DNA from 2 places in the Pseudoalteromonas qingdaonensis genome. Region 1 is predicted to be linked to the other one. Evidence: predicted binding sites of a transcription regulator. Region 1 holds the regulator's gene; the other holds the start of a gene.
The links. The regulator sigma-54, encoded in region 1, starts transcription at its own class of promoters, with help from an activator protein. The targets are predictions, from matches to a motif close to GTTGGCACGNNNNTNGNNT.

Region 1 (15,907 bases):
CCGGCATCAAGTCTTTGGCACCGCGCAGACCCACGGCTTGCAGCTTCATCAAGACAACAAGACGGATCAATTCTTCGCTTAGTTGTGTATGTTCACGCAGCGGAAAGGCGATATTGTCGTACACCGACATATCGGTAAATAAGGCGCCACTTTGGAACAGCATGCTCATTTTCGTGCGCGCCTTATACAGCGCCGCGCGATTCATGCTAGGAATACTTTGACCTTGAAAAAGAATATCGCCACTATTTGGCTTAAGCTGACCACCGATCAGCCGCAGCAAGGTGGTTTTACCTATACCACTGGGGCCCATAATCGCAGTGATCTTCCCCTTGGGAATGGTTAGGCTCATATTCTGATAGATAACACGTTCCGCGCGTTTGAAGGTAACATCCTTGATTTCAACGATTGGTTGCGACAAGTCGCTCTCCCACTATTTTTCCGTCATGTGACCCGACATTTTAAAGTTTTTTTGCGCCGAGGGAAAAAAGAATCTGTAAAAATTTGTAAGATCATTCAACAAAGCTGTAATGACGACAAATTAGGTGCGTTTTTTTACACAATTACAACGGCTTTTGATACTATTTGCGCCAGTATTTTTTCTAACTCATTGGCTTTGCACTCATGCTCACTTCTTTTGCCATTCTCGTCGCCGGTTTTGTCGCTCTCGTTTGGAGTGCCGACCGCTTTGTCTTTGGCGCCGCGGCTTTAGCACGCAACCTTGGCGTACCCGCTTTAATCATAGGTTTAACCGTAGTCGCCATGGGCTCTTCTGCCCCGGAGATGATGGTATCAGCGTCGGCAGCACTGGCTGATAAAACCGATACTGCGGTGGGTAATGCGGTGGGCTCAAATATTACCAATATTCTGCTGGTGCTGGGTATCACTGCTCTATTACGCCCGCTGTCGGTGTCCTCGGTGACAGTTAAACGGGAAATGCCCTTAGCTTTTGTAGTCTCAATAGCCGCCTGGTACATGTTTACCGACAACTATTTTTCCAGTGTAGAAGGCTGGTTGCTACTAGCCGGCTTTGTCGCCTTTATCACTTTTCTTATCATTATTTCGCGCCAGCAAAAAAATGCCGAGGACGACCCCTTTGTCAGCGAAGCCTGTGATGAAATCCCTAAAGATGTGAGCACCAAAGCCGCCTCCCTATGGTTGATTGTGGGCCTGATACTACTGCCAGTCAGCTCGCATTTTATCGTTTCTTCGGCGGTGGAAATCGCTCAATTCTTTGGTCTTAGCGACCTGGTTATCGGCCTTACCATTATCGCCATTGGTACCAGTTTACCTGAGCTTGCCGCCTGTGTAGCCGGCGTGTTGAAAAATGAAGACGACCTGGCCCTAGGTAATATCGTTGGCTCAAACCTGTTCAATATCCTTGCCGTGCTTTCCCTTGCCGGTATTCTTAACCCAGCGGTGATTGACCCGGCCGCAGCCAACCGCGATGCCCTGGTAATGATAGCCGCGACCATAGTATTAATTGCCATGAGTTTGAACTTTCGTGGTGCCAGACGCATCAACAGGTTAGAAGGAGGCATGTTGCTGGTCGCATTTTTTGCCTACCAAGGATATATTTTTAGTCAGATAGCATAGAGTAAGCGTATATGACACAAAGCTACATCGCTTCCGCCCAGCGGGTGATAGAGACAGAAGTTCTTGCCCTTCAAGAGCAGCTGCAACATCTTGACGAGCAGTTTATTCAGGCCTGTGAACTAATGAAGGCCTGCACCGGGCGCATTATAGTGGTCGGCATGGGCAAGTCTGGTCATATCGGCAACAAGATAGCCGCCACTTTGGCGAGCACAGGCACCCCGGCCTTTTTTGTGCACCCGGGAGAAGCCAGTCACGGCGATTTAGGCATGATCACCGCCCAGGATGTGGTGTTATTAATCTCTAACTCCGGCGAGACTCATGAGATTGTCAGCATCATCCCTGTAATTAAGCGCATTGGTGCAACCTTGGTGGCCATGACAGGGAATACCCAGTCAAGCATGGCCACCCTGGCAGATCTACATATCTGCATCGGCGTTTCTCAGGAAGCCTGCCCCTTGGGCCTGGCTCCCACCGCCAGTACCACGGCCACTTTAGCCATGGGCGATGCCATCGCCGTTGCCCTGCTCGAAGCCAAGGGCTTTACCGCCGATGATTTTGCCCTGTCCCACCCCGGCGGCAGCCTGGGTAAACGTTTATTGCTAACGCTTAACGACGTTATGCACAGCGGCGACAGCGTGCCACGCTCACATCAATCGCAAAGCATTAAAGAAGCCTTGTTGGAGATTTCCAGCAAGGGTCTGGGCATGACGGCGGTAATCAATGACGAACAACAGCTGGTTGGCCTCTTCACCGATGGCGACCTGCGCCGCGTGCTGGAGCAGCGCATAGATATACATAGCACCACCTTACTTGAGGTGATGACACCAAATTGCACCACGGCCACCGCCAATATGCTGGCCGCCGAGGCGCTTAATATCATGGAGCAAAAGCGTATCAACGGTCTTATCGTCATCGACCAAGACTCTCGCCCCATTGGCGCCCTGAATATGCAAGACCTACTGCGGGCGGGAGTGATTTAATGCAATTTTCCGATTTGTATCAGCCCATAGAGCAAGATGCCTGGCAAAGAGCTCAGGCGGTAAAATTACTTATCTGCGATATCGACGGCGTGTTTTCCGACGGTCGTATCTATTTGGGCAATCAGGGGGAAGAACTCAAAGCTTTCAACACCAAAGACGGCTTTGGCATTAAGGCTTTATTGAATAGCGGCACCCAAGTTGCGGTGATCACCGGCCGCCAGTCACAAATAGTGCAAACCCGCATGGAAAGCCTGGGCGTCCCTTATATTTATCAAGGCCGAGAGCATAAGCTCGACGCCTACGGCGAACTCAAGCAAACCCTTAATCTGAGTGATGAGCAGATTGCCTATATAGGTGATGATGGCCCGGATTTACCGGTAATGGAAAAGGTAGGTTTTGCCGTGGCCGTTAATGACGCCCATCCTTTGGTGAAACGTATTGCCCATTACACCACAATGCTGCCAGGCGGCTTTGGGGCAGTGCGTGAACTAACTGACCTGCTGATATTGGCCAAGGGCGGCAGCCTGGGCACTGAGGGTACCAGCTCATGAATATGGCGCGGGTGCTGATATCCATCGTTTTTATTGCGCTTATGGCCTGGCTATGGGCACCCTATTATATGCAATCGGAAAAAACGGTAACAAGCAGCAGCGATACCATTTCTATCCCGGATTATATTGCCACCGGACTTAGACAAAGCAGCTATAACGATCAGGGGGCGTTAAGCCACACAGTTTATGCTGAGCATATGGAACTCTTCGACGAGCTGGGTTTTACCCACTTCAAGAAGCCGGTATTTACTCTCTATAACGAAGGTGAACGCTGGCGTGTAACCGCCGATGAAGCGACACTCTACAATAACAATATTTTGATCTTGGAAAGCAACGTCATCGCCACCAATTTAATACCAGGGGCAATGATCGAAAAGGTCCAAGCAGCAGCTATCCAAATAGACATTGGTGCCCAACGTATGGAATCGGAGCAAAGTGTTGAGCTCAGGGGGCCAGATCTCCTGATCACAGGTCAGGGCTTGAAAGCGGATATCAATACAGAGATAGTGGAACTAATAAAACATACGCGAACGGTATATTATGACCAGTAAATTCAAAGCATTAATCATAGGTTTGGGGTTCGGAATTGGGGCTGTAAATGCCTGGGCGGAACAACCGAGCACGGTGACGGAAGTACAGATCGACGCCGATAAACAGCAGGCGCTGATCAAAGAAAATATCACCATTTTTGATAAAAATGTACACATTGTTCATGGTCAACGAGAAATCAAGGCGGATCGCCTTGAGGCCCACCGTCGCCCTGAGTTAGGTGATAACAAGCAGTTGCTGATTGCCACCGGCAACCCAGCCATCTACAGCGAAACCATGGAAGATGGTACGCAAATCACCGCTTCTGCCAAGGAAATCCGCTACGATGTAGCTACGCAAATGCTGCAGATTTCCGGCACTGCAAAAATAGCCATGGCCGATCAACAGATAATCGCCGAGACAATCAGCTATGATATAAACAAGCAGCTGATCAGTGCCGAAAAAGATAAAGATTCGAGCACTCGCGTAAGAACCACGCTCACACCGCAAAATGATGAGCAAGAAGAGAAGGAACAACCATGACCACGCTGAAGGCGCAAAAGCTGGCAAAAAGCTATAAGGGCCGTGAAGTGGTCAAGGATGTGGGCCTGGAAGTCAAAGCTGGCAGCATAGTCGGCCTGCTTGGCCCTAACGGCGCCGGTAAAACCACCACCTTCTATATGATCGTTGGCCTGGTGCCAAGCGACAAAGGGGTGATCAGCATAGACGAACAGGATATCACCCTGCTGCCCATGCATTCTCGCGCCCGTTTAGGCATAGGTTATTTGCCGCAAGAGTCTTCGATTTTCCGTAAATTGACCGTTTATCAGAACCTGATGGCCATTTTGGAAACCCGTAAGGATCTGGATAAAAGCGGCCGCGAGCGCGAGCTTGAAGGCCTGCTGGACGAGTTTAATATTCAGCATATTCGCGACTCCTTAGGCATGGCGCTTTCCGGCGGCGAACGTCGTCGCGTGGAAATTGCTCGCGCCTTAGCCGCTAACCCGAAATTTATTCTGCTCGACGAACCTTTTGCTGGTGTTGACCCTATTTCGGTGCTAGATATTAAGAAAATCATTGAACACCTCCGCAACCGTGGCATCGGCGTCCTTATCACCGACCACAATGTGCGCGAAACATTAGATGTATGTGAAACTGCCTATATCGTCTCCCATGGCGAGCTAATCGCATCAGGAACTCCCCAACAGGTATTAGCAGATCAAACCGTACGCGATGTATATTTAGGTGAGCAGTTTAGACTTTAATTACAAAAGGATTGTTAGAGTACATGAGGCAATCATTACAGCTGCGCCTAGGCCAGCAATTAACAATGACCCCCCAATTGCAGCAGGCTATCCGCCTGTTGCAGCTCAGTACTTTGGATCTCCAACAAGAAATTCAAGAAGCACTTGATGCCAACCCCTTGCTCGAAATCGAAGAAGAGCATTACGGCGATAACGACCTGCCGCGCGATAAAAACTCGGCGGCTGACAGTGATAGTGACACCCAAAACAGCACAAGCAATCAGGACGAAGTTGAAAGCGGCGATGCCCTCAACAATGACTCGATCAGCGATGATCTGCCCATGGATGTATCCTGGGACGAGTATATCAGTGCCGCACCGGTCGCTTCATCTGGGCCCATGCCAGATGATGAGTCTATTTATCAAGGCGAAACCACGGAAACCCTGCACGACTACCTGATGTGGCAATTACGCCTCACCCCTTTTAGCGCCATAGATGAAGCCATTGCCACCGCGATTATCGAAGCCATCGACGACAACGGCTTACTTACCGTTAGCACCGAGGACTTGCTCGACAGCATCAACCATGATGAGCTGGAAGAAGAGATTGAACTCGACGAAATAGAGGCCGTGCTTAAGCGAGTTCAAATGTTTGATCCTATAGGTATTGGCGCTCGCTCACTACAAGAGGGCTTGTTGATCCAGCTCAATCAATTTTCATCTCAAACCCCTTGGCTTAACGAGACGAAAGAGGTAGTTTGTAACTATATTGATTTGCTTGGTAACCGTGACTACCGCACCTTAATGAAAAAGACTAAGCTTAAAGAAGCGCAGTTAAAAGAGGTGATGACACTGATACACAGCCTGAATCCCAAGCCCGCCGCGACCATAGTACGCGAAGAGTCGGAGTATGTGATCCCGGATGTATCGGTGAAGAAGGTCAAGGGTCGCTGGAAGGTGGAATTAAACCCCGATAGCATGCCGAAGATACGTGTGAACGATCACTACGCATCCCTGGGTCGCAACTGCAAATCACAAAGTGACAGCCAATTTATTCGCTCTCACTTGCAAGAGGCAAAATGGTTTATAAAGAGCCTGGAGCAACGCAATGACACCTTACTTAAAGTAACTAATTGCATTGTGCAGCAACAACAGGCATTCTTTGAACATGGCGAAGAAGCAATGAAGCCAATGGTCCTTAACGACGTTGCAGAAATGGTGGAAATGCACGAGTCGACTATCTCTCGTGTTACCACACAAAAATACATGCACACGCCACGTGGGATCTTTGAGTTAAAGTACTTTTTCTCCAGCCATGTGAATACCGAGAATGGAGGTGAATGCTCATCCACAGCGATTAGAGCATTGATCAAAAAGCTAGTAGCCGCGGAAAATCCTGTAAAACCGTTAAGCGATAGCAAGATTACCGACATACTAGCAGAGCAAGGAATCAAAGTGGCTCGACGGACGATTGCAAAATATCGTGAATCGTTGGCCATACCACCGTCAAATCAACGTAAAAGCTTGATATAGACGTTAGACAAGAAGGAAAATGCTTATGCAATTAAATCTTACCGGTCGTCATGTAGAAATCACAGACTCTCTTCGCAACTATGTAAATAGTAAATTTGCCAAATTAGAGCGTCACTTTGACCACATTAATAATGTGCATGTTATTCTCGATATCGAGAAATTGAACCAAAAAGCAGAAGCAACTCTTCATGTAAACGGCGGCGAACTGTTTGCCACCGCAGAGCATCAGGATATGTACGCGGCGATCGATGGCTTAATTGACAAATTAGACCGCCAGGTAATCAAACATAAAGAGAAATTGTCTCGTCATTAAAATGAGCTTAGATTTACTTTTTTCCAAGGACTGCAGCAAGGCTGCGGTCCTTTTTAATAGCAAAAAAAGAATGTTGGAATACCTCTCTCAGGTAGCACACCAACATATCCCCCACCTCAGTGAGCAAGCCATACTGGACTCCCTTCTGGCTCGTGAAAAGCTTGGCAGCACTGGCATAGGAAAAGGGGTGGCTATTCCACACGGTCGCCTTGAAGGCATAGAGAACACCCTAGCCATTATTGTCACCAGTCGTGAAGCAATCAATTTTGACGCCATCGACAATCGCCCCGTGGATATTTTTGTGGCGCTGCTTGTACCAGGCGATCAATGCGAACAACATCTCAAGACCTTGGCGAAAATTGCTGATAAACTTAAAGATAAACAATTATGTAAGCAGCTAAGATCGGTCACCAGCGACCAGGAACTGTACCAGTTAATGGTTGTATAAGGCGCGACACGGAAAGTTCGGCTGAATGTACGGCTGAAAAGCCCGATTGATAAGTTCGAGTGTTTAACTTTAATGCCAGCATCTGGCTCGGCAAGGAGTGGATAAGTGGATTTAATTATTGTCAGTGGGCGCTCCGGTTCGGGTAAATCCGTCGCCCTGCATGTACTTGAAGATCTCGGCTACTACTGTGTCGATAATATCCCAGTCAACCTATTGCCCTCCCTAGTGCGCAGCGTGTCCGACAATTACGATAAAATTGCCGTCAGTATCGACGTTCGCAACCTTCCTAAAGAAGAACAAGAATTCAGCGATTTACTCGGTTACCTACCAGAGTTTTCACAACCGACACTCTTTTACCTAGACAGTGACGAGCAGACCCTGATCAAACGTTTCTCGGAAACCCGGCGCCTGCACCCCTTGTCGATGCAAAACCTGCCCCTGGACTTGGCCATACGCGAAGAAAAAAAACTACTGGATGTATTGATCACTCATGCCAACTTTATCATAGACACCAGTGAGTTAAGTGTGCACCAGTTGGCCGAGACGATACGTGAAAAGGTATTGGGTAAAAAAGACAAGCAACTGCTTATTACCTTCGAGTCTTTTGGTTTTAAACACGGCATACCAAAAAATGCCGACTATGTATTCGATGCCCGCTTTTTACCTAACCCACATTGGGAGCCGGAGCTTAAGCCCTTAACCGGCCTCGACCAACCGGTCAAAGACTATCTTGCCAGTCAAGGCATAGTACAAAAATTTACCTGGCAAATTCAAACCTTTATGCAAACCTGGTTGCCACACTTAGAGCGCAATAATCGCAGCTATCTGACCATAGCCATAGGCTGCACCGGTGGTCAGCACCGCTCCGTGTATCTGGCGCAAACTCTGGGCGAGCGCTTTATGGACACCCACCCTAACGTGAAAATTCGCCACCGCGAGCAGGAGGGTTAGACTTGATGGAAGCCACCTTTGTTATTCAAAACAAGCTGGGGTTGCACGCCCGTGCCGCCTCACAGCTGGCACAATTGGCAATGAACTTTGATGCTAAGATCACCCTGTACCAGGGGGAGAAAAGCGCCGAGGCCGACAGCGTCCTCGCCTTACTCTTGCTCGAAAGCGGCCAAGGTAAAGAAGTCAAAGTGGTGTGCGAGGGCAGCGACGAAGAAGGTGCGCTCGCCGCCATTGGGAAGTTAATCGCAGAAAAGTTTCACGAACAAGAATAACCCCTCATTTACCTTTGGTATCTTAGTCTGAGTTAAGGTAAACTTACTAAGCGCTTGTAAGTGCTCGCTTATCAGTGCGTTTCTTCCATTTTTATCGACAAGGGATGCCTATGCCTGAAGCCTATGAACAAGAAAATCCGCTGCAACCACTTCAAGAGATCACTGAAGCACTCAATAGCGGCCAATTTGTTCATGTACGTCGGCTTCTAGCAAAAACAGCGCCCTGCGACACCGCCCTTTTACTCGAATCATCGCCGCATAAAACCCGCTCCAAGCTTTGGGCCTTAGTCGATCCCGACGTTCAGGGTGACGTACTCGAAGAGCTGTCTGAAGACGTACGTCTTAGCATTATTGCGCGCATGGAGCCGGAGCATATTGCCGCGGCGACCGAGGACATGGACGACGATGATCTCGGTGAAGTACTACGAAGCCTGCCGGAGCCCGTTTATAAAGACGTAATCGAGGCGATGGACAGCCAAGATAGAGACAGGGCAACCACGGCGCTGTCTTATCAGGAGCGCTCGGCCGGGGCCTTGATGAACACGGATACCGTGACCATTCGCCCCGACGTTTCCATCGATGTCGTATTGCGTTACCTGCGCCTAAAAGGCGAGCTGCCCGAGGGCACGGATGAGCTCTATGTGGTCGATAAAGACAACTGCTTTTTGGGCTCATTGCCACTGACCGCCTTGCTAACCAATATGCCTGACGCCATAGTGCGTGAGGTAATGGACGAAGAATGCGAAGTCATTCCCATTAGCATGGACGAGTCAGAAGTAGCACAGCTGTTCGAACGTCATAACTGGATCTCAGCCCCAGTAGTGGATGATCAGGCCCATCTGCTCGGTCGTATCACCATTGATGATATCGTTGACGTTATCCGTGAAAGTGCCGAGCACAGCATGTTAAGCCTGGCCGGTCTTGACGATGAAGAAGATACCTTTGCGCCGGTTGTGAAAAGTACCAAGCGACGCTCGATCTGGCTGGGTGTAAACCTGCTTACCGCCATGTTGGCAGCCTTTGTTGCCAGCTTTTTCGAAACCACCCTGGGTATTTTACCCTTCTTAGCCGTACTTAATGGCATAGTGCCGTCCATGGGTGGCGTTGCCGGCTCGCAAACTCTGACCTTGGTTATTCGTGGACTGGCATTAGGCCATATCAATGAGACCAACCAAAAGTTCCTACTGACCAAGGAGCTGGCCATCGGTGCCTTGAACGGCGTACTGTGGGCGATACTTATAGGCAGCGCCATTGCCCTGTGGAAATGGGATCTCACCATAGGCCTGGTGATCGCCTTTGCCATGTTTATGAACCTATTGGCCGCCGGTATCGCCGGTGCAGTGATCCCATTAGTGTTAAAACGCATGGATATAGACCCGGCCCTGGCCGGCAATGTAGTTCTTACCACGGTCACAGATATAGTCGGTATCTTCGCCTTCCTCGGCACCGCTACCTGGTTCTTGATCTAGCCGCTCGGCCTTTACCGCCATGCTTGTAAGTCGGTCTTTGCCGCCATGGATGGCGGTAGTAGAGCAATGCAGGAGCATATTGCCGAAAAAGGCCGACGAAAGGGGAATCGTCTGGCACCATGTCGGCGCAGAGCACCAACCCCCACAGAAAAAGCTGGACTAAAAGTAAACACCAGTGTATCAGCCTGATCCCCTTACATTGTACCCGAAACGCGTTACGAGAAGCGTAATCGCCAGCACGACGCTGGCGAAAACATGCTCGGGACATGGCTGAAAGCGGAAATACAGGAGTGAACAATTTCACTCCTGCCGCTTGAAGGCGACGAGCTCTGCGAGGAGGGGGACCGCACTGTGCATGTGGGTTACCTTCATTTCTCGTAACGCGCTGAGGAAAAAGTGCAATGTTGGGGCGCCTTGGGGTTCTTAGGGGTGGTTGGCGTAAACCACCCCTAAGGTGCCGTCGTCACCACGACAAGTTCTAAATATGAAAAGGCACAGTCAAAATTCATTATTACGCAGCTCAGGAATATCCGTCAGGTATTGCACAAACTCCACCTCAAAACCCGCAGGGTCGATAAAATAGACATTGCGACGATAGGGATTATCTATCCCATCTTTAGCTATAGCGAACCCCGCATGCTGCAAGGCTCTATCACCCCATCGATATCCTGAGTGACATAGGCGAAATGCGCCAAGCCGGGTTGATGTCCTTCCAAGTCACGATTTTCACCCTCGCCGTTATCGTTCAGGGCAATGTAGTGGTAGTCATCGCCAAAGTGCAGCCAATTGCGCGGTTTACCGGACCAGGTACCTTCGCCCTTGCTGCGTACCTGCCAGTGCGGGAAGGCGGCGCGATAAAAACGCAGCGAATCATTGATATCCGTGACCACTAAATTCACATGCTCTAAGTGCATCACTCTCTCCTAATTTAGTTTTCATTTTTTAATTTAGGAAAGACTTTAAAACCTCAACTTAAGTTAAGGTAAAGCACAAAATGAAAAAAAGCGCCCATCAGGCGCTTTGCAATTATTTGCTACAGCAACGAGGATTACTCGCCGGCTATCTGCATTTGCTCAATCAACACTGAGCCGGTAAGCACACCACCGCGCGGGTCGATGTCACCACCTATGCCGACTATGCCCTTAAACATGTCTTTCAGGTTACCGGCTATGGTAATTTCACTCACCGGATACTGAATTTCACCATTTTCAACCCAGAAACCAGCGGCACCGCGGGAGTAATCACCTGTCACTGTATTAACACCTTGGCCCATCAGCTCGGTCACCAATAAACCACGACCCATCTGCTTCAGTAGCGCCTTTAAATCCTGGTGCGTTTGTTCCACCAGCCAGTTATGAATGCCACCGGCGTGACCTGTTGCCGTCATGCCCATTTTGCGCGCCGCATAGCTGGCCAGAAGATAGGTTTTTAGCTCACCGCTGTGAATAATTTCACGGTCCTGAGTTTTTACCCCTTCCGAATCAAAGGGTGACGAGGCAAAGCCTTTAAGCAAGTGCGGGCGCTCACTAATATTAACTATATCGCTGAACACCTTAGTATTTAGGCTATCAAGCAAGAAGCTGGATTTGCGATACAGGGCGCCACCACCAATGGCTCCTACCAGGTGGCCAAACAAGGAGTTAGCGACATCGGCACGGAAAATCACCGGTACCTTCATGGTGCCCAGCTTTTGGCTATTTAATCGCGCCAGGGTTTCGCTGGCCGCTTCCAGGCCCACTTCGCTGGCCGCCTTTAAACCGCCTTGCTCACGGGCTATGGTGTAGGCCGAGTCGCGTTGCATTTGCTCCCCTTCCTGACCTATCACCATGGTGCTGATGCTATGACGGGTGCGCGGGAAACCGGCCAGCATGCCATGACTGTTACCATATACGCGCAGACCTTGGTGGCTGCTAAAGCTGGCGCCATCGGAATTCACTATGCGCGGGTCGAAGTTTAGCGCCGCGTGCTCCGCTTCCTGACAAATTTCAATACCTTGCTCCGGCGTTACCTGCCAAGGATGGTAAAGATCCAGATCCGGCGGGCTCATTTCCAACAACTCAGCATCGGCCAAGCCATTACAAGGGTCTTCCGAAGTGTATTTGGCAATTTCAATGGCTTTTTCCACCACAGAACGCAAGGCTTGTGGACTGAGGTCAGCGGTTGATGCCGAACCTTTTTTGTTGCCCACATAAACACTGACACCTAAGCCACCATCTTGGTTAAATTCGATGGTCTCGACTTCGCCCAAACGGGTGCTCACCGACAAGCCGCTAGTGCTCGACATGGCTGCTTCGGCCGCCGTAGCACCGAGCTTTTTGGCCTGCTCTAAGACTTCACTGACGGCATCTTTTACTTCGTCGATTTGCTGGTAAATCGCCGCAGATTCGTTTTCTTGCATAATTCGTTTCGCTCTTGAATCTAATGACCCTAGCCTACCACAAAGCCTCACACTAATTTAGCGTCAGTTACGCTTTGTTGTTTGTTTCTGCATTGCAGACGTTGTTGTAGCGATTTTATCTGCGCAATTTTCCGACCACTTAGCCAAACGAATTGGTATAATAACGACAAAGTGCATTATTCGAGACCAGTATGGCCAAAAAACCGCAACCCGAAGAAGAGATTATTTACGTATCTAAAAGCGAGCTTAAGCGCGACGCCATGGAATACCATGAGCTAGGCATAGAGATTGCCAATCTATCGAAAAAACAACGAGAGAAGCTGCCGCTTAGCCCCGACTTGGAAGCTGCGATGGAATTGGCCGATCGTTTAAAGGATAAAAAGGACGCCTACCGTCGACACTTAAACTATATTGCCAAAACCCTGCGCAGCACCACCAATGTCGAAGACATTAACCAGGCAATGGCTATTATCACCAATAAGAACAACCAAAAAGACGTGATCATCAATCATATCGAGCAAACTCGTGATGATCTAATCGCCCAGGGCGACGCTGGTCTTAATCCCTTGCTGGAGACCTACCCGCAATTGGAACGCCAGCGCATGCGCCAGCTTATTCGCCAGGCAGCGAAAGAAGTGAAAGATGAAAAACCAGGCAAGGCCTTTAAAGAGCTATTCCAAATTCTTAAAGACTTAATGCTTTAGGGCTTGGCTCTAAAACGCAAAAAGGCAGCCGTGGCTGCCTTTTTTAATACTCAATACGCTTAGGCGGTACCGCCCACGGTAAGCTGATCAATTTTCAGCGACGGCTGACCCACGCCAACCGGTACGCTTTGGCCATCTTTACCACACACACCAACGCCCTTATCAAGTTCAAGGTCGTTGCCAACCATAGAAATCTGCTTCATAACCTCAGGGCCGTTACCTATCAGGGTTGCACCCTTTATCGGCGTGGTGATCTTACCGCTTTCGATCAAATAGGCTTCGGAAGCGGAGAATACGAATTTACCCGAGGTAATGTCTACCTGGCCGCCGCCAAAGTTAGGCGCATAGATGCCCTTATCGACCGAGGCAATAATATCCGCCTGTGAATGTTCACCGGCGAGCATATATGTGTTGGTCATGCGCGGCATGGGCAGATGTGCATAAGACTCACGACGACCATTACCGGTAGGCGCCACACCCATCAGCTTGGCATTATGCTTATCCTGCATATAGCCCTTCAGAATGCCTTTTTCAATCAGCACGTTATAACCGGCAGGCGTACCTTCATCGTCGATATTCAATGAACCACGGCGATCGGCCATGGTGCCATCATCAACCACGGTGCAGAGCTCTGAGGCCACCTGTTGACCTAATTTACCGCTAAAGGCCGACGCCCCTTTACGGTTAAAGTCACCTTCCAGGCCATGACCTACCGCTTCATGCAGTAGCACGCCCGGCCAGCCTGCGCCCAATACCACGGGCATGGTGCCCGCCGGAGCATCTATGGCTTCAAGGTTTACTCGCGCCATGCGCACCGCATCCTCGGCGTAGTGCATCCAGCGCGGCTTACCTTCAACCAGCTCTTTAAAGTAGTGAAAATCTGTGCGACCACCGCCACCGGCACCGCCGCGCTCACGGCGTTCACCCTTGGTCAGCAATACGGAGCAGTTTAAGCGCACCAGTGGGCGAATATCCGTGGCAAAGGTGCCATCACTGGCGGCAATCAAAACCTCTTCATAAACCGCCGACATGGAGCTGACCACCTGCTCAACCTCTGGAGCCAGTTGGCGGATATAGTCTTCCACTTCATGCAGCAGGGCTACCTTGTCCGCATCCTTCATGCTTTGAATGGGCTGCATAGGCTCAAACTGGCGCTTTACATCCTGCTCGCTAAAAACTTGTACCTTGCCATCCTGACCGGCATCGGCAATGCTGCGCGCGGCCATGGCGGCATTATTAATGGCCTCAAGATTGATAGCATCGGAATAAGAAAAGCCGGTTTTCTCGCCGCTGATGGCACGCACACCAACACCGCGTTCAATGTTGTAGCTGCCTTCTTTTACTAGGCCATCTTCCAATACCCAGGACTCGTTATAGCTGGACTGAAAATACAGGTCGGCATAATCCACCTTGTGCTGGTGAATGTAGGCCAGGGCTTTGGCGAGATCATCACGGTCAATCTGACTCTGGGTTAAGAGATTGTGCTCTACTTGGCTCATAAAATTACTTTTCTCGCTTGGCGGTGAGCGGCCATCGGCATGCGCTCACGGCATTGATTTAATTCGTTGCTGTCGAGGGTGGCGCTTATCCAGCCTTGGCCATGATCTAGCTCGGCGAGGATCTCACCCCAGGGCGACACTATCACACTGTGACCATAGGTTTCGCGGCCATTATCATGGCTTAGCTCTGTGCCATTACGGCCATATAAACCGGCGGCCACCACATAGGCCTGGCTTTCAATGGCGCGGGCCCGCAGCAGAGTATGCCAGTGGGCACGCCCGGTGGGCACGGTAAAGGCACTGGGAACAAGCAGCACATCGGCGCCTTGTTGCACTTGCGCCCGATATAATTCACTAAAGCGCATATCATAACACACACTGAGTCCCAGCCGGGCAAAAGGCGTGTCGGCCACCACCACTTGCTCGCCAGGCTGGGTATGCTTGGACTCGCGATAATTGCCCGTGCTGTCGGCAACGGTGACATCGAAAAGGTGAATTTTATTGTACTGGGCGCGCTCGACGCCTTGGTCATCGAAAAGCAAGGAAGCGGCATAATAGCGACCACTGGCGCTCATCACGGGCAGGGTACCGGCGGCCAGCCAAATATTTTCCTCACAGCATAGCTGTGCCAGACGTTGACGCCAGGCTTGATGCTGCTCGGCCACGCTTAGCACCTGCTCACTGTGTTTGGCAAAGCACAACCAGCTTTCAGGTAAGCACACCAGAGCGGGACGCTGTGGTGGCAGTTCAGCTATCAAGGCTTTCACTGAGGCGAAGTTTATTTCCGGGTCGCTTTGAGCGCATACTTGCAGGGCATAAATAATCACTGTGGTTGTGGCTCCAGATCGCCCTCTTGTGGCGGTTCATTTTGCGCCGCCTGAGGCAAGGTTACTTCACGGCTCTTACGGTCAAGCTCAATCACCTCAGGGTCACTCATGGGGCCACGGATCTTAAACTTAATCTCTGAGATCACTCGCGCCGAGTGGATCACCTTATCCAGCGCTAAAGCTGCTAGGCCAGTTACCGGGTTGACCATCCAAGCCACAATAACCGGCAGGCTGGAAGTGACCTGCGGCGCCACCGACAAATCGTAATTAAGAGTCTGGTTATTCAGATCCGCATACCCTTGAATACTTAAATCTGCCGGCACACCATCCATTCTCGTGTCCTTGGTATAGGCAATACCGCTGGCCAGCTGCATACTGCCTTCCATGCTGTTATAGAAAAAGCCCTTGGCGAAAACATCGCGAAAATCCAGTTTCAGTTTACGCACCAATGAGTCCAGGCTCAGTAGTGAAAATACCCGGGCGCCGCCGTCGCTGATCTCGCTTAAATGCCCTTCTCCTAAACCCCATTCGATATTGCCACCTAGGCTGGCGATATCGAAATTATAGGGCGCTCCTTGCCAGTGCAAGGCAAAATCCA
Region 2 (15,907 bases), on a different contig from region 1:
CATTGGTGCCGGCAAACACGCTTAGCAAGGTGCCTTCAATCAAGGGGATATGCTTTTTCGCCGTTTCTTCATTATTCTCGCCACGCACCATAAGCTGCACCTTGATCTGCACTATGCGATCGCGGGCTGCACCGGGCACATTAAAAACAAAGGGACGAGGCATGGCCACATACAAGGCCGTGCCTAATTGGGCGTTCGGCGAGCCAATAGCCGCCTCATCACCCCCCTGAGTCACAGACTCTGCAGGTACAGCTGGGGCATCATCACTTGCTACGAAGAAGAAATACCCACCAAGGGCGGCCGCCGCCAATATAGCCAGGGCGACAATGGTTATTATTAATTTTTTCGGTGAGCCGGCCTGTTTAATCTCTAGTCCGGCTTGCTTATCATCGGCCATTGGGCGCCTCGAATAAATCAGTTAGCTGTATCATAGCAATTGTTATTAGGCATAGAAATCAATTCCTTGCTCTGCCTGTGGGTTTTTAGCCCGGGTATTGACCGCCTCAAGGGCATCGTCATTCTCACCTTGAATATCTGTGTCTACACCCTGATGAGTCTGGTTGGCAAATGACTCCTGCTGCTGGCTCTGGCCTTGGCTTTGCTGCTGTACTTGGGCCTCTCCAAGGGCTAGTCCTTGCTGTGCTAACAGCTCACGCAGCCTGGGCATGCTCTGTTCCAAGGCTTCTTTGGCCTGTTGGTTTTGCACCACAAAATTAATATGTGCCTGCTCACCCTCGCTGCGCACGCGCACCTGCATGCTGCCTAGCTCCGGCGGGTCGAGACGAATTTCTGCCTCTTGGTTGCTGAGATTCAACAGCATATTGACGCGCTGATGCAACTGCAAAGCGGCATCGCTTTTAGTGATGTTCAATGCCTGCATTAAGGCCGGATCCAACACTTGCTTGAGTCCAACACCTTGGGGGGAAGCTTGTGCCTGCCCACTGGCGGGCGCTGCAACTTGTTGCCACTGGGCTAAGTCTGTTTCAATGGCGGTATTGATATCGCCCAACCCATTGGCGTGAGTGCCTGAAGATTGTTGTGTCCCAGCAACGAGTTGTGCCAATAGCGCCTGCGCCAACTGCTGCAGTTTGCCACCTTCAAGAGGCTCTAATCGCCCTTGCGACGCCGATTCTATGGACTCTTTGCCTAACTCGGGACTGACGTTAGCGCCGGGGGCCTTATCTATGCTTTGCAGCTGTGCTTTTGACTCTGAGCTTTGGGCCGGTGTTGAGCGCAGGCTCGAAGTTGTAATTACAGGCGCACCTTCATCTGCGCTTGCACTTGCACTTTTATCTGCACTTGCCGTTACCGTTACCGTTACGTTAAGGTTAGCGGCCAAGGAGGCATTTTTGCTATCTGGAGTCATCACGGCATCAGCGGGTGGCGCCTTGGTCATAAGCGGGTCGCTCTTGTCCGGCGCTGGCTTTGCCTGAACGCTTAATTCTTTACTCTCACCTTGAGTGCCCAACAAGGAGGCGGCCTTTGGCGTCCCCACCCAGCCTTCGAGCTGCTGCGTTAATGCCGCTAAGTGCTTAGGTTCGAGGTTTTGCTCCTGAGCAAATTGCAGTACCTGAGCACTGAGTTGCTCACGCTGAGCCGGTGTTAATTGTGCCATAGCCTGCTGAAATTGCGGCGGTAGCGCTTTTAATTCAAACTTCACGGCACCGACTGCCAGGGTCGCTGCCTGGGTTTCTTGTACTAAACCTGTTTTAACTAAATCTGCTGAATCCGGTGTTTTTAATTCAGTACTGGTATTAAGTTGGGCAAACAACTGCTGATAAAAGTCACTCTCGGTTAACCCTGCTGCGTCTTGATTGGCATCGGCGAAGCTCTCAACTGAGTTCTCATCTGGGCCGTTTTGCGCCTCCATGGGAGCAATACTTGTCGCACTTGGCGTGGGTGCATTAGCTTTATCCGCATTTTCCAACACGGAAGTCGATACCCACTCTCGTTCCGGCGTTAATTCCTTGTCTGTTTCCTCAAGGCTTGGCGCTGGCTGAGCTATCTCTGCAGCCACTAGCTCAGCATCAGGTGAGGCCTCAGCTGAGACCTTGGCGTCCACTTTACCCTTGTCGGCGGCATCCTGCGCCTGCTGATAGGCATTGGCAAAGCTCGGCGTTTGCTCTTTTAGGGAGTCGATAGCCAAGTCTTCATCACCGCTTTCTAAGATGCGCGGCGATGCGATGTCGCCAGGGGTAATTTGGATGCCAGGCATGGCAAGGGACTCAATAAATGTCATGAACAGACCCTCAAAAGGTGGCAAAGCACTGCCGCTTTAACACCGGGAATAATAAAACTGATCTGTTGACTGCAATATATGCACCAGTTTTGACCCTGTCCGTATAAAGCACGCATTACTTAGGAGCTCGAGCCCTGCGCCAGCCGCCTGGCAAAAAACTGATTGATACTGAATTCGTCCAGCATTTTTTGCTCGGCTTTAGCCATGGCCACTTGCTTTTGCTGTTCTTTTTTAGCGATTAACTTAGCCACAGCTTCACTGCGAATGCGTTGCTGTTGCCACAACTGCTGACGTTGCTGCATAACTCTTTTGGCGGTTTCCACCGTTTGCGACTGCTGAGCAATGGCCTGCTCTATTTTGGCAATAAAATTCTGATAATGACTAAAGCCAGCGCTGGATAAACCGGCCTGAGCCTTGCTCATAAGTTGACTCATATATTCGCTGCGAAACTGGGTAAGACCCTGCAATTTTTGTTGTTGCAGCCTATGGTGCTGCTGAGCCCCAAGAAAGTCGGCGCGCAAGCGCTCTTCCTTATCGCTTTCCAGTTTATGCAACACCACGAGTTTAGCCACGCGTGCCTCCTTGTCCGAATAACACGGCTAATGAATGCAGACACTCATCGTAGGGCACCACATCTTTCATGCCCTGGCGTAAAAATTGATTAATCATGGGCATCATATCTATGGCCTGATCCAACATGGGATCTGTGCCCTTTTGATAGGCGCCTAAGGTGATCATGTCTTTATTTTCAGAATACATGGCCATCACCTGCTTCATTAATCGCGCCTGCTGCATATGCTGCTCGGATACTACCTGAGGCATCACCCGGCTGATGGATTTTTCCACATCAATGGCGGGGTAATGGCCGCTATCGGCCAGCTCGCGCGATAATACAATATGGCCATCGAGTATAGCCCGCGCCGCATCGGCAATGGGGTCTTGCATATCATCGCCCTCGGAAAGTACGGTGAAAAATGCGGTAATAGCACCTTGCCCTTCGCCGCCGTTACCAGCGCGCTCAATAAGTGCCGGTAATTTGGCGAATACCGAAGGCGGATAACCCTTGGTGGCCGGAGGCTCGCCCACCGCCAAGGCAATTTCCCGCTGTGCCATGGCATAGCGGGTAACAGAGTCTAACAGCAGCAAGACATTTAAGCCCTGATCGCGAAAATACTCGGCGATGGTGACCGCGCTCTCGCAGCCCTTTAAGCGCATCAATGGCGAGGCATCGGCGGGCGCTGCCACTACCACGGCACGTTTACGTCCTTGCTCACCTAAGATCTCTTCAATAAATTCTTTCACTTCGCGACCACGCTCACCAACCAGACCCACCACTATCACATCGGCGGCGCTGCCTCGGGTCATCATCCCCAGCAGCACGGACTTACCCACGCCACTGCCGGCGAACAGGCCCATACGCTGGCCCTGCCCTACGGTGATCACTGAATTAATGGCGCGCACACCCACATCCATAGGCTGGCTAATAGGACGACGCGCCAAGGGGTTAATATTGTTTTGGGCAAAACGCGCATGGTGCTCGGTGCGCAAAGGCCCAAGCCCGTCCAAAGGGCGACCCAAACCGTCCACCACCCGGCCAAGTAAATTCATGCCCACCGGCAAGCCGGGCTTTTTCGCTTGCGGGATCACCCGCGCCCCAGGTAACACCCCGGAGATACGGTCATTAGGCATCAAATACAGAATATCGTCGTTAAAACCCACCACTTCGGCATCGACCATGCCCTGATTGGTTTCCACCTGGCACAAACTGCCAATGGCCGCATGCAGGCCCTTGGCCTCCAAGGTTAAACCCACCACCCGGGTAAGGCTGCCGGCCACCGCCACCTGAGCGGGAGCAATGGCGCTACGCTTGCTTTTAAGGCGCTGTGCTAGGGAGTGACTCATGGCTAATCCTGCCCTTTCACCGCCACGCCGGCGTCTTGCAAAAAGCCGCCGATCACCTGTTGCAGTCGCTGCGACAGGCTCATATCTATGGACGAGCGCTGCTGCTTAATATGACAGCCACCGCGCTCCATGGTCGGCTCGCTTAACAATTGCCAATGGCGATTACTCAGTTGCTGCTCATCGAAATGGCTTTGCACCTGAGCCAGGTCATCGGGGTGGAGATAAATCTGACACATGGCCTCATTGCTTGGCAGTGCATCCGTGGCTGCCCTAAGGGCAGCGAGAATAATATCCGGGTTAGTGCGAATTTCACTAAGTGTCACCGCCTTGGCCAGTTCGCTGGCTAAAAACAGCAGTTCCTGTTCAACTTCCTGATCCAAACGTTTGGCCGGTTCATCAAGTGCCGTCAACAGCGATTTAAGTAAAGCTATCTGATCATCAATTAACGGCTTGGCATCGGCGACACCCTGCTCCTGACCCAGTTGCTGGCCTTCCTTAAAGCCCGCTTCCTTACCTTCGCTGACACCCTTTGCAAAACCATCTATATAACCTTGCTCATGGCCTTGTTGCAGCCCTTCTTCATAGGCATCCTGACGGATCTGCTCCAGCTCTTCCATGGTCAGTTTGGGCAGTTCAGGCTCCTGCGCTGTGTGTATTTCCTCATCACCAGCCTCTTGCTCACTGGCGTGATATAACTGCTCTAACGGGGTGCCAAATGCGGTCGAGCGCCCCTGCAAAGATTCAGCACTGGCGGTAACATCGGGAATGGGCCAATGCTGCAGCAGCTCTTCGGCGGCTTCGCTTGCCTCCAGCGGACGCCCTCGGTGCAATTTAGTGTCCTGCATGGCTTAGAGGAACTCCTCGCCGCCACCGCCACCGAGCACCACTTCGCCGGAGTCGGCCAGGCGTCGCGCAGTAGAGAGAATTTCTTTTTGTGCCGCTTCCACTTCACTGATACGCACCGGCCCCATGGCTTCGAGGTCATCGCGCAGCATATCGGCGGCACGTTTAGACATATTGCTCAGTATCTTATCTTTAAGGCCGTCATCGGCGCCCTTAATGGCTTTCATTAGTACATCTTGCTGTACTTCGCGCAGAATCGACTGAATACCTCTGTCATCAACATCCATCAGGTTTTCAAACACAAACATAAGATCTTGAATTTGCTGCGACATTTCTTCGTCGTGCTCGCGGATGGAGTCCATCAGCTGACCTTCGATATTGGTCTCCAGGTAGTTCATAATGTCCGCCGCCGCTTTGAGGCCACCCATCTTCGCCGCCTGGGCACCGGCCTGACCGGCAAATTGTTTCTCCATGATCTCGTTCAGTTCTTGCAGCGCCGCCGGCTGTACTTCTTCTAGATTGGCGATACGCATGGTTAAATCGAGACGCACTTTTTCCGGGAACTGAGAAAGAATTTCCGCACTTTGCTCCGGCTCCAGGTAGGACAAGACTATGGTTTGGATCTGCGGGTGCTCGTTGCGAATAATATTGGCCACCTGCTTGGAGTCCATCCATTTGAGTGAATCCAGACCTTTGGCACCTGAGCCCATAACGATTTGATCGATAAGGCTAGCGGCTTTATCTTCGCCCAGCGCCGCGGTCAGCGCTTTTTTGATAAATTCCTCAGACTGGAAGCCTATAGTGCTAAATTGTTGGATTTGTTCGATAAACAAATTATGTACGGCACTGATTTTATCCTGACTTAAATCCGCCAATTTGGCCATGGTCATGCCCACCTTTTGCACCTGTTTGGGCTCTAGGTGTTTAAGAATTTGCGCTGCGTCTTCTTCAGACAGACTCAAGAGTAAAATCGCCGCTTTTTCTACCCCTTCAAGCTTCTCAACATTGAAGGTACTAGGAAGTGTTTGTTGTGCTTCAGTCATCTTCGTTTAACCACGCTTTTACTACTTGAGAGGATAATTCCGGCTCATTAGCCACTAAGGCACGCACCGCTTTTAACAAGTCTTCATCGCCATGTAAGTCCGGCAACTGCAAGGTGCCGTCCGGTGAGAAACCTACCGAGGCTGAGTCGAAATCCTTATTGAGCATTTCTAAGGTGTTATCGCCAATATCGACGCCCGAGGTCAGCGCTTCTTCATCATAGGCTTCTAGGGTGTCGTCCGGGTAAATCAAGCGCTTCAGCATAGGGCGTACCACGGCGACTATCAAGACGATAATAACCAGAGCCCCTAGAGCCAAACGCACCAGCTTCATAAACCAGTTTTGCTCCCACAAGGGTAGCTCAGCGGCTGCGCCTAGGTCTTCACGAACAAAGGGCACACTCACTACCTCAAGAGCATCACCTCGTTGCAAATCAAAACCCACACCGCCTTGGAGCAGGCGGCGAATATTATTAAGCTCCTGCTCAGTGCGCGGCGCTGCACTTGCCTGACCTTCGGCATTGGCCGCCTGGCTGTAATCAACCGCGACGGAAACGCTGATACGACGGATCACCCCTGTTTGCTTACGCTTATGAGAGATGGTGGTATCCAGCTCATAGTTGCGGGTCGCCTCTTTATGAGTGCGCAAGGGCGCACTGTTTTGCGTCGTACTTTGCGTATTCGTGGCATTTTCTGGGATCGCGGAATTCACTGGTGGTTGATTGCTCAGGGCGCCGGGGATACCCGCAGCCAGACCGCCGATATTATTCTCTTCCAGGGTGGTTTCGCTGCGCACCGCCGGCAACTCCGGGTTATAGCGCTTTTGCGTTTCTTCTACGGCACTGAAGTCCATCACCAGGTCAACCTGAGCCGTGTAATTGCCCAAACCTACCACGGGGATCAAGATGCTGTCGATTTTTTCCAGGTATTCCTGCTCGCGCTGACGCTCGATTTCGTATTCTTTACGTGAACGTGCCGAAAGGGAGTTTTGCGAGCCGGAATTTAACAAGCGGCCGTTTTGGTCTGTGACCGTCACCCGCTCCGGCGATAAGCCTTGAACCGCTGAAGCGACGATATCAACCACGGAATCAATTTCTTCACTGTTGAGGGTGCGGCCCCTTTGCAGCGTGAGCACTACGGTAGCAGAAGGCTTTTTTTCCATTCGTGCAAAAACATTTTCTTTTGGCACCGCCAGCAATACTTTGGCGCGAGAGACCTTATTTAACTCTTCTATGGTGCGTGCCAATTGTTGCTCGCGAGAATGCTTAAGACGCTCACGCTCAAGGCGTTGAGAAACACCAAAACCCATGTCTTGCATCAGAATATCTGTGCCCGAGGTCGGGCCCTGGGTTAATCCCTCCCGTGTCATCGACAACTTGATATCCTGATACGCATCTTCGGGCACCATGATCACATTGCCGTTAAGCTCATAGTCAATTTTTTGTGCGTCTAAAAAGTCCAGGGTTTGGATCAATTCTTCCGTGGGCATTTTACCCAGAGGGCGCATTTCTGGCTGGCGTGCCCAGATAATGATAAAAATGGCAATGGCCAAGCAAATAGCAAGGGCGATGATCAAACTTACTTGGCGCAGCATATCCACGCCGCTCAGGGCACTTAAGTACCCCGACTTCTGTTCATGTTGCTCGCCTGAGCCAGTGTGCATATCGCCACCTGTGTCGGCTAGGGCGAGATCCGTTGATTGATTTGCTTGCGCCACGACTTTTCTCCGCTATCCGTTAAACAGGCATGTTCATTATGTCTTTATAAGCTTCCACCAGCTTATTGCGCACCTGCACCGTGGCCTCAAACGCCACCGAAGATTTTTGCGAGGCGATCATGGCTTCGGCAAGGGACACACGGCGATCCCCCATTTCCACGGCGGTAACCTTGGCTTTGGCATCCTGTTGCAAGCCGTTGACATTGTCTATGGCATTGCTCAGTAGCTCACCAAATTGCACCGATGCCGAACTACTCGGCTGAGGCATGGTTTTTAACGGGTTACGCGCTTGCGCTTCGAGTGCAAGGGACTGCATTTCCTGAAATAAAGAATTGGCTTGAACTTTCATCAAACTGGCACTGGTCAAATTAAACTTGAGCTGAATAAAGCATTAAGCGTGCCAACTAAAATAACCTTAAATTACAACTGGTTAAGATTTTTATTTCTTGGCGGTGATGAGTATTTAAACAACGTTAATTTGACGCCCATTTGCAAGGCTAAAGCCTCGCCTACAAATAACTGTAGGTATTGCCGTGTAGTCAGACTTTACCGCCAAGGATGTGGGTCAGACTTCAGTCTGACAATTGGCTCTTGCAAGGCTAAAGCCTCGCCTACAAATAACTGTAGGTATTGCCGTGTAGTCAGACTTTGCCGCCAGGGATGTGGGTCAGACTTCAGTCTAACAATTGGCCCTTGCAAGGCTAAAGCCTCGCCTACAGATAACTGTAGGTATTGTCGTGTAGTCAGGCTTTGCCGCCAAGGATGTGGGTCAGACTTCAGTCTGACAATTGGCCCTTGCAAGGCTAAAGCCTCGCCTACAGATAACTGTAGGTATTGTCGTGTAGTCAGACTTTGCCGCCAGGGATGTGGGTCAGACTTCAGTCTGATAATTGCCCTTGCAAGGCTAAAGCCTCGCCTACAGATAACTGTAGGTATTGCCGTGTAGTCAGACTTTGCCGCCAGGGATGTGGGTCAGACTTCAGTCTGACAATTGACCCTTGCAAGGCTAAAGCCTCGCCTACAGATAACTGTAGGTATTGCCGTGTAGTCAGACTTTGCCGCCAGGGATGTGGGTCAGACTTCAATCTAACAATTGGCCCTTGCAAGGCTAAAGCCTCGCCTACAAATAACTGTAGGTATTGCCGTGTAGTCAGACTTTACCGCCAAGGATGTGGGTCAGACTTCAGTCTGACAATTGGCCCTTGCAAGGCTAAAGCCTCGCCCACAACACCGAGCTACAGGGGCAGTTGAATGCCCTGCTCGCGCATTTGCGCTATCTTGTAGCGCAGGGTGCGTGGGCTGATACCGAGCGCTTCGGCAACATCTTTGCGCTTACCGTTAAAGCGCGCCAAGGTATCCATGATAATCTTATGCTCCTTGTTTTTAAGCTCATCTTTAAAGGTGGGCTCTTCGTCACCCTGCTCAGTCGCACTGGCTGCACCATAGCCTGATGGCTGTGGCGCGGCGCAAACACCAACAACCGCTGGACTGATAAGCTCCTCGATATAGATGGCATCGACATCAACTTCAGAGCCAACTCGTAAGATCAGCGCTCGCTGCATAACATTATCCAACTCCCGCACATTGCCCGGCCAGGCATGGCTTAACAACTTGCGTTTGGCCGCCTCACTCAGAGTTGCCGGCGCCTGTTTAGCCGATTGACAATGGCGCTGCAATAAATGCTCGGCCAGGGGAATAATGTCTCCGGGACGCTCACACAAGGGTAACCACTGCAATGGAAACACGTTTAAACGGTAATAGAGATCTTCACGGAACACCCCGGCCTGCACCGCTTCTTTTAAGTCGCGGTTGGAGGTGGCCAGCACCCGTACATTCAAACTAATGGTTTTACGGCTGCCAAGGCGCTCTACTTCGCGCTCCTGCAGCACTCGCAGCAACTTGGCCTGCAATCCCAAATCCATCTCGGTGATTTCATCGAGCAAGATGGTGCCGTTTTGCGCCTGTTCAAATTTCCCCGGGCAAGCGTTCACCGCGCCGGTAAAAGCGCCTTTTTCATAACCAAACAGGGTTGATTCGAGCATATTCTCGGGAATGGCGGCGCAGTTGATGGCAATAAAGGCTTCATTGGCACGGCCGGACTGGTCGTGAATATAGCGCGCCAGCACTTCCTTACCGCTGCCGCTTGGGCCCATGACCATAACGCTGGCATCGCTGTCGGCAACTTTTTTCGCCAATTCCAGCAGCGCCAAACTTTTGGCGTCCGCCACCACGGGGCCGCTGTTATTGCTGGTTTGAGCCGGCAAGTAGCGGCTCACCAGGTTGATCAACACCTCGGGGGCAAAGGGCTTGGCCATATAATCTATGGCACCCAAACGCATGGCCTCGACCGCATCGTCTATGGTGGCATAGGCGGTCATCATCAGCACCGGCAAATCCGGATAATTTAACTTAATACTTTTAAGCAGCTCAATGCCGTTAATGCCCGGCATCTGTACATCGCTGACCACCATGGCCACTGCCTGCTCTTTTAGCATCATGATCGCCTGCTCACCGCTGTCGGCGGCGATACATGGAATACCCGCCAACATCAGGGTGTCGGTCAACGCCTCTCTTAGGCCCGGGTCGTCCTCAACCACCAGCACATAATTACTCATATTTGCCCTCCTGTAGGCGGGTCTTAATTAGCGGCAGGCTCAGCACAAACTCGGCTCCGCCTTGCTCGTTATTAGTAACTGATACACGGCCTTTATGGGCGTTGAGCACAGATGACACAACGGCTAGGCCAAGGCCGGTACCCTGACGCTTAGTGGTAAAGAAGGGTTCGAAAATTTTTTGTTTTAGCTCGTCGCTAATGCCAGGGCCATTGTCGGCGATAATGATATCCACCATGTCGTCGCCCTGTGGGTTACGCCTGGCGCTCATGCTGATTTGCGCGCCACTGGCGATAACCTGCACACTGTTGTGAATAAGATTATTAATGGCGCTGGCCAAGGCGGTGCGGTTACCCATCACCTCGATATCCGGCTCCGGCAGCTCTACATTCAATTGAGCGCCATGCTCAATTAACATGGCCTCGGCGCCTTGTTTTACCTCGCTGAGCAGTTGCCCCAAAGACATGGGCTCAATCACCTGTTGCTCGCCGCTTTTGGCGAACAGCAGCATATCGTTAACCTGACTTTCCAGGTCTTTAAGACGCGACATCAACTTGCCATGAAAATGAATGCGGGATTCGCCACTAAGGCGCTCAGAGCCAAGATTGGCACCGTAGAGCATGGCCGCCGATAAGGGCGTGCGTACCTGGTGGGCCAAGGTGGCCACCATTTTGCCAAGCGCACTCAGGCGCTGCATATGGGCAACGCGCGCCTGCAACTGGCGGGTTTCGGTTAAATCCGTCATAAAGATAAGCTGGCCAGGCTCTGGTGTCAGGGCACGAATTTCCAGCTTGATGCGTCGCCCGTCTTTAAGCGACACCTCATGACCATCATCCTGTTGCGGGCGAAAAGAGCGCTGAATAATGCTAAACCACTTTTCCCCTTCTAGGGGCTCGCCGAGCATATCCATAGCTAGGGTATTGGCTTTGGCTATCATGCCCTGGGCATCAAGCACCACCACCCCGGCGGGCATGGTATCCACCAGATGGCTAAGCCAGCTGGCCTGCTGTCTCAGCTCGCTGAGCTCACCAACATAGGCCTCATGGGCCAGGGTCGAACTAAAATGTCCTGGGGAAAGAAACTGTGGGGTTATTGCGCTTGCCAAAGCCATAGCTAGGTACTCTAAAACTCCGAATAACAGCTAAAAAGCACAAAGCATACCAACTTTTATACCCTTTATTTTCATAGGGTTATGGGGGAAACATCTCAATCAAAAAAATGACACTTTATAAAAACACTTATCGGCATTGCTAATTGTCGGGCTTATCGGCAATTGCTCCTGCATTGCTCTACTGCCGCCATCCTTGGCGGCAAAGGCCGAGCTACAAAGCATCAGGCGGCGCGTTGCCCCCTAATCCCGATTAAGCTCATACTTCTTCATTTTCTCCACCAAGGTGGTGCGGCGCACGCCGAGGATCTCGGCCGCTCTAGCCACCACATAGTCGTAGCGCTCCAGAGCTTGGGTGATCAAGCTGACTTCAAGCTCGCCCAAATAATCTTTGAGCTTAATTCCGTCATCGGGCAGCAGACCCATATCGGCTTTGCCATTGCCCTCGCCTACGGTGTCTTCATCCTCATCGATAAAACCCTCACCAAAGATGTCGTTTAACGCCTGGCGCTCAAGCAATTCTTCTGGATACTCGGGTACAAAGGCTTCTACGTCTAAGTGCTGGTATTTACTTGGTAAATCGGGTACATCCACCACCTGATCCGGGAACATGATCAGCATGCGCTCCACCAGGTTGCCCAGCTCACGAATATTACCGGGCCAGGTATGGGCTTGCAGGCTAACGATGGCGCGGTCGGTAAATTTCACCCCTTGGCCGCTGTGCTGTTGCAAACGTTTGGTTAATTCCTTGAGCAGCAGACCGATATCCTCGGCACGCTCGCGCAGCGCCGGATTCTCGATGGGGAATACATTTAAGCGGTAGTAGAGATCTTCACGGAAGTCGCCGCTGCTGATCATCTCTTCCAGATTTCGGTGGGTGGCAGCGATAACACGCACATCGGCTGTAATGGCCTTAGTGCCGCCGACGCGCTCATAACTGCGCTCTTGCAGCACACGCAGCAGCTTAACCTGCATTTGCAACGGCATATCGCCAATTTCATCAAGAAACAGGGTGCCGCCCTGAGCCAGTTCAAAGCGCCCTTTACGCGCCGAGATGGCACCGGTAAAGGCGCCTTTTTCATGGCCGAAAAGTTCACTTTCTAACAATTCACCGGGAATGGCGCCACAGTTAACCGGCACAAAAGGACCCGAGCTGCGCTCGGAAAGTTGGTGGACATTGCGCGCCACCACTTCCTTGCCGGTCCCCGACTCGCCGAGGATCAGCACATTGGCATCGGTTTTCGCCACTTGGGAGATCAAAAAGCGCACATGATTGACTGCCTCGGTATCGCCCACCAGGCCATTAAAGGCTTTAGCATTAACCTTGCCATTACCGCAGGGTTTGAGGCGCAAATATTGTTGGCAGTCATGAAGCAGCACTGTGGTCTCGTCCTGAGCGAATGGCTCACAAATTAGACCTATTACATTGGCAATTTTCAGCAGTGGCTTAAGGGTTTGTCCCACCAATAAAAAAGGTAATTCAGGATGTGCCTGGATCACTTTTTCATGTTCGCCCTGACTCAGCGCTCCAAGCACTATAATGGCTTCCTGGTGCAGTTCAACCAGCTCGCCAAGTTGCTCCAAGGCAAGGATTTTATTAGCTTCACCCACAAAGGTTAACGCATAACTTAAACCTTGGGCACGACTGCCGTTGTCATCAAGAATCAGGATCATCCTAGCGCCATTCAATTCAAAATCAGTGGAAACAAAGCACCGATTGTATTGCAGTTAAGGGAGGATTCAAGTGCTATCGGCACTTTTTTGACATAGATGCCAAATACTCGTCATTCCTTTGCGCTAAAACAATAATTAAGCATTAGATTTCAAAATTTATACGCCGCTTCCCATAAATTTTCTGCACCTGTTCTCTTATTCTTGTAGAATATCCAACGTATAAAGAAGAATAAAATTAACGCCAAATTCGGCATCTTTTTTATTCTTGCGGGTCACACACTTAAGCTCTTGGCTTGTTTTTTGCTTATAACCTAGCCTAGCTTTGAGCATCAGGAGGAAATAATGGCTCATTCTTCGTTACAAAAATATCGCCAAGTTAAGGTAAGCAGCGTTGCCGAAATGACGCCGTACGAACAAGTCGGCCTAATTTTTACCACCATCATTGGCAAGCTAACGGCTGCAAAAGGCGCCATAGACCGTCAACACATTGCCACCAAGGGCACCGCTATCTCTGAGTGCATTACCTTGTTTGGTGCCCTGCAAGAAGCCCTGGATATGAATCAAGAAGGGGGGATCGCCGCCAACTTATATGAGCTCTATGATTATTGTAAGCGTCAGTTACTCGACGCTAATCAAAGCAATAACAAAGACACCCTTGATGAAGTTATCCGTCTAGTCAAAGAAATCAAAGAAGGCTGGGATTCTATTCCGCTCGAAGAGCGCATACCTAAAGCTGAGCAATAATGCCGAATTATAACGCTCTGAATGAATTGCTCATTGCATTATCAGAGCACATAGATAAAACAGAGATTGAGCTGGCCAGCCGAACGTTAATAGCTATTGACCAAGAGTTGAAGCATTGGTGTGAGAGTGAAACACCACCTCAAGAAAAAGAGTTATTAGCTATACAAGCCAAAATTTTAACTGCTACAGCTAAACTTAAAAACGCCAGAGACAAAACTCAGGCTGAGCTCATCAACCAGCGTAAATCACATAAAGCTATTTCAAAATATAAAGCAACTAAACGCTAATTAGCGTTTAGTTGCTTTCACATTCTTACTTTATATATTTAGCTTAGTTATATAACTGTAATCGATATAAATTGCGCGACTACAATTTAGGCAAAAAAAACGCCGATAATCTGGCGCTCAAACAATGAAAGGAATAAATTAATCGCTCTTTTTAACTACGCCAGGCATATTTTCGAGCTGAGCTTGTATATAGCTACTGGTTGAGTTCATTTGGGCTACAAGTAAATCCATACTATTGTACTGTGCATACAAACGAGACTCTAACGACTCCATTTTACGCGCAAATGCAATTCGCTCATCATCTAAGCCATCTAACTGAGTCTGTTTACTGTCGATTCTGTTTTGTACAATACCATCTGAATCTGTATAAAAACTCATTAGCTCATCAAAAGATTGCGCAAAGCCGCCTTCTTCGCTCTCACCTATAAAAAACTCTTGTACTAGGTCTACATCGGCTTCAACTTGCTCGTTTAGTCGTTCAGTGTCTAGGCTTAATTTACCATAACGGTCTGCTTCAACCCCAAGTTTAGATAACGACAAACTACTGCCATCGCTAAGGGTTACTTCACTGGTTAATTGCTGGCGAAGTTTTGACATTACCCCGCGAAGCATAGAGTCACCGGCCATCACACCAGCGCCATCTTCGCCTGATTTACCCAAGTTATTGCTAAGCTCAAGTAATTCGTTATAGCTTTCTATAAAGCTATTTAAACCGGCTTTTATATTATTATTATTTTCTGTAATTTTTAACGTGCTATCGTCGTCATTAGTGCCATGTGCTTTTTTGGCGGTGATGGTTACACCGTCAATAACATTTGCAAACTCGTTATCACTGCTTGTAACTGTTAAATTACCATCTATGGTGATAGAAGCATCTGTTGCAGCAATTACTTCACTAATGTTTGTCACCCCTAAGTCGGTGTCATAGGCTAGTGCCGATAAACCTGCCGCGTCGGTATTATTGCCATCTGCATCAGTTGCTGTAATTTTTATTGCGTTTTCAACACCACTGTTTTTTGCTGATAAAACTAAATGCTGGCCATTATCGTCGGTGATAATCGTTGCTGTTACACTATCGTTGTCTTTACTGTCGTTAATCGCATCACGAATTTCAGATAAGGTTGCAGTATCTGACACATCAATATCAAAACTATTCTCACCAGACGCTATAGTTAACGTCCCCTCACCTACTGCGACATCTTCTGCAAATGCACTTGACATCAATTTATGTTCAGTCGCAAGGTTGTTTACTTTTACAGAGTAGCCACCAGGCTGTGCATCTTTGTCAGAACTTAGAGTTACAAAATCATCACTACCAGAAATACTGCGCTTTTGGTAGTTATCAACTTCGCCTAGAGCTTCCATCGAGGTTTGTAATTTTTCAAGTGCAGATTTTAGTGCACCCGCCGCTGAAATATCTGTCGTTAGGGTTGCTTCTTTATTATTTAAACGCGAAGTAAAAGGGGTGCGCTCAACATTAACTAACGCATCAACAATATCTGATACTGCTAAACCTGAACCTAAACCATTAAATGAAATAGCCATAACACATCCTCTTAAATACTTATTTAAATCAAAGTAGCAAACAGTTAAGCTGTTTGATCAATTAAAAAACCTGCGGTTTCTGAAAGTTTAGCCACTAGGCTCAACACTTCTTCAGATGGGTATTGCTTTATTAACTCACCACTGTTTTTATCAACCACTTTAATAACATCACGGCCTGAATCTTCATCTACTTGAA

Region 2: a site for sigma-54 is predicted at 13,423-13,441, ahead of fliS (flagellar export chaperone FliS). Genes of this name have one in related genera too.

What each region holds. Positions count from the first base shown of each region.
Region 1 covers NZ_JBCGCU010000005.1:106,378-122,284, forward strand. Annotated here, with positions in the region: gene WCN91_RS06340 (ATP-binding cassette domain-containing protein) at 1-418, opposite strand, end outside; gene WCN91_RS06345 (calcium/sodium antiporter) at 622-1,593, shown strand; gene WCN91_RS06350 (KpsF/GutQ family sugar-phosphate isomerase) at 1,605-2,573, shown strand; gene kdsC (3-deoxy-manno-octulosonate-8-phosphatase KdsC) at 2,573-3,124, shown strand; gene lptC (LPS export ABC transporter periplasmic protein LptC) at 3,121-3,675, shown strand; gene lptA (lipopolysaccharide transport periplasmic protein LptA) at 3,665-4,195, shown strand; gene lptB (LPS export ABC transporter ATP-binding protein) at 4,192-4,917, shown strand; gene WCN91_RS06375 (RNA polymerase factor sigma-54) at 4,941-6,428, shown strand; gene hpf (ribosome hibernation promoting factor) at 6,454-6,741, shown strand; gene ptsN (PTS IIA-like nitrogen regulatory protein PtsN) at 6,743-7,189, shown strand; gene rapZ (RNase adapter RapZ) at 7,295-8,140, shown strand; gene WCN91_RS06395 (HPr family phosphocarrier protein) at 8,146-8,412, shown strand; gene mgtE (magnesium transporter) at 8,523-9,881, shown strand; partial or broken gene WCN91_RS06405 (VOC family protein) at 10,380-10,795, opposite strand; gene pmbA (metalloprotease PmbA) at 10,930-12,279, opposite strand; gene yjgA (ribosome biogenesis factor YjgA) at 12,471-12,983, shown strand; gene tldD (metalloprotease TldD) at 13,043-14,482, opposite strand; gene WCN91_RS06425 (carbon-nitrogen hydrolase family protein) at 14,479-15,306, opposite strand; gene WCN91_RS06430 (YhdP family protein) at 15,306-15,907, opposite strand, start outside.
Region 2 covers NZ_JBCGCU010000007.1:2,192-18,098, reverse strand. Annotated here, with positions in the region: gene fliL (flagellar basal body-associated protein FliL) at 1-397, opposite strand, end outside; gene WCN91_RS07740 (flagellar hook-length control protein FliK) at 443-2,239, opposite strand; gene fliJ (flagellar export protein FliJ) at 2,359-2,811, opposite strand; gene fliI (flagellar protein export ATPase FliI) at 2,804-4,141, opposite strand; gene fliH (flagellar assembly protein FliH) at 4,144-4,986, opposite strand; gene fliG (flagellar motor switch protein FliG) at 4,990-6,027, opposite strand; gene fliF (flagellar basal-body MS-ring/collar protein FliF) at 6,020-7,741, opposite strand; gene fliE (flagellar hook-basal body complex protein FliE) at 7,761-8,090, opposite strand; gene WCN91_RS07705 (sigma-54-dependent transcriptional regulator) at 8,977-10,356, opposite strand; gene WCN91_RS07700 (sensor histidine kinase) at 10,349-11,464, opposite strand; gene WCN91_RS07695 (sigma-54 dependent transcriptional regulator) at 11,705-13,135, opposite strand; gene fliS (flagellar export chaperone FliS) at 13,478-13,879, shown strand; gene WCN91_RS07685 (hypothetical protein) at 13,879-14,166, shown strand; gene fliD (flagellar filament capping protein FliD) at 14,305-15,711, opposite strand; gene WCN91_RS07675 (flagellar protein FlaG) at 15,756-15,907, opposite strand, start outside.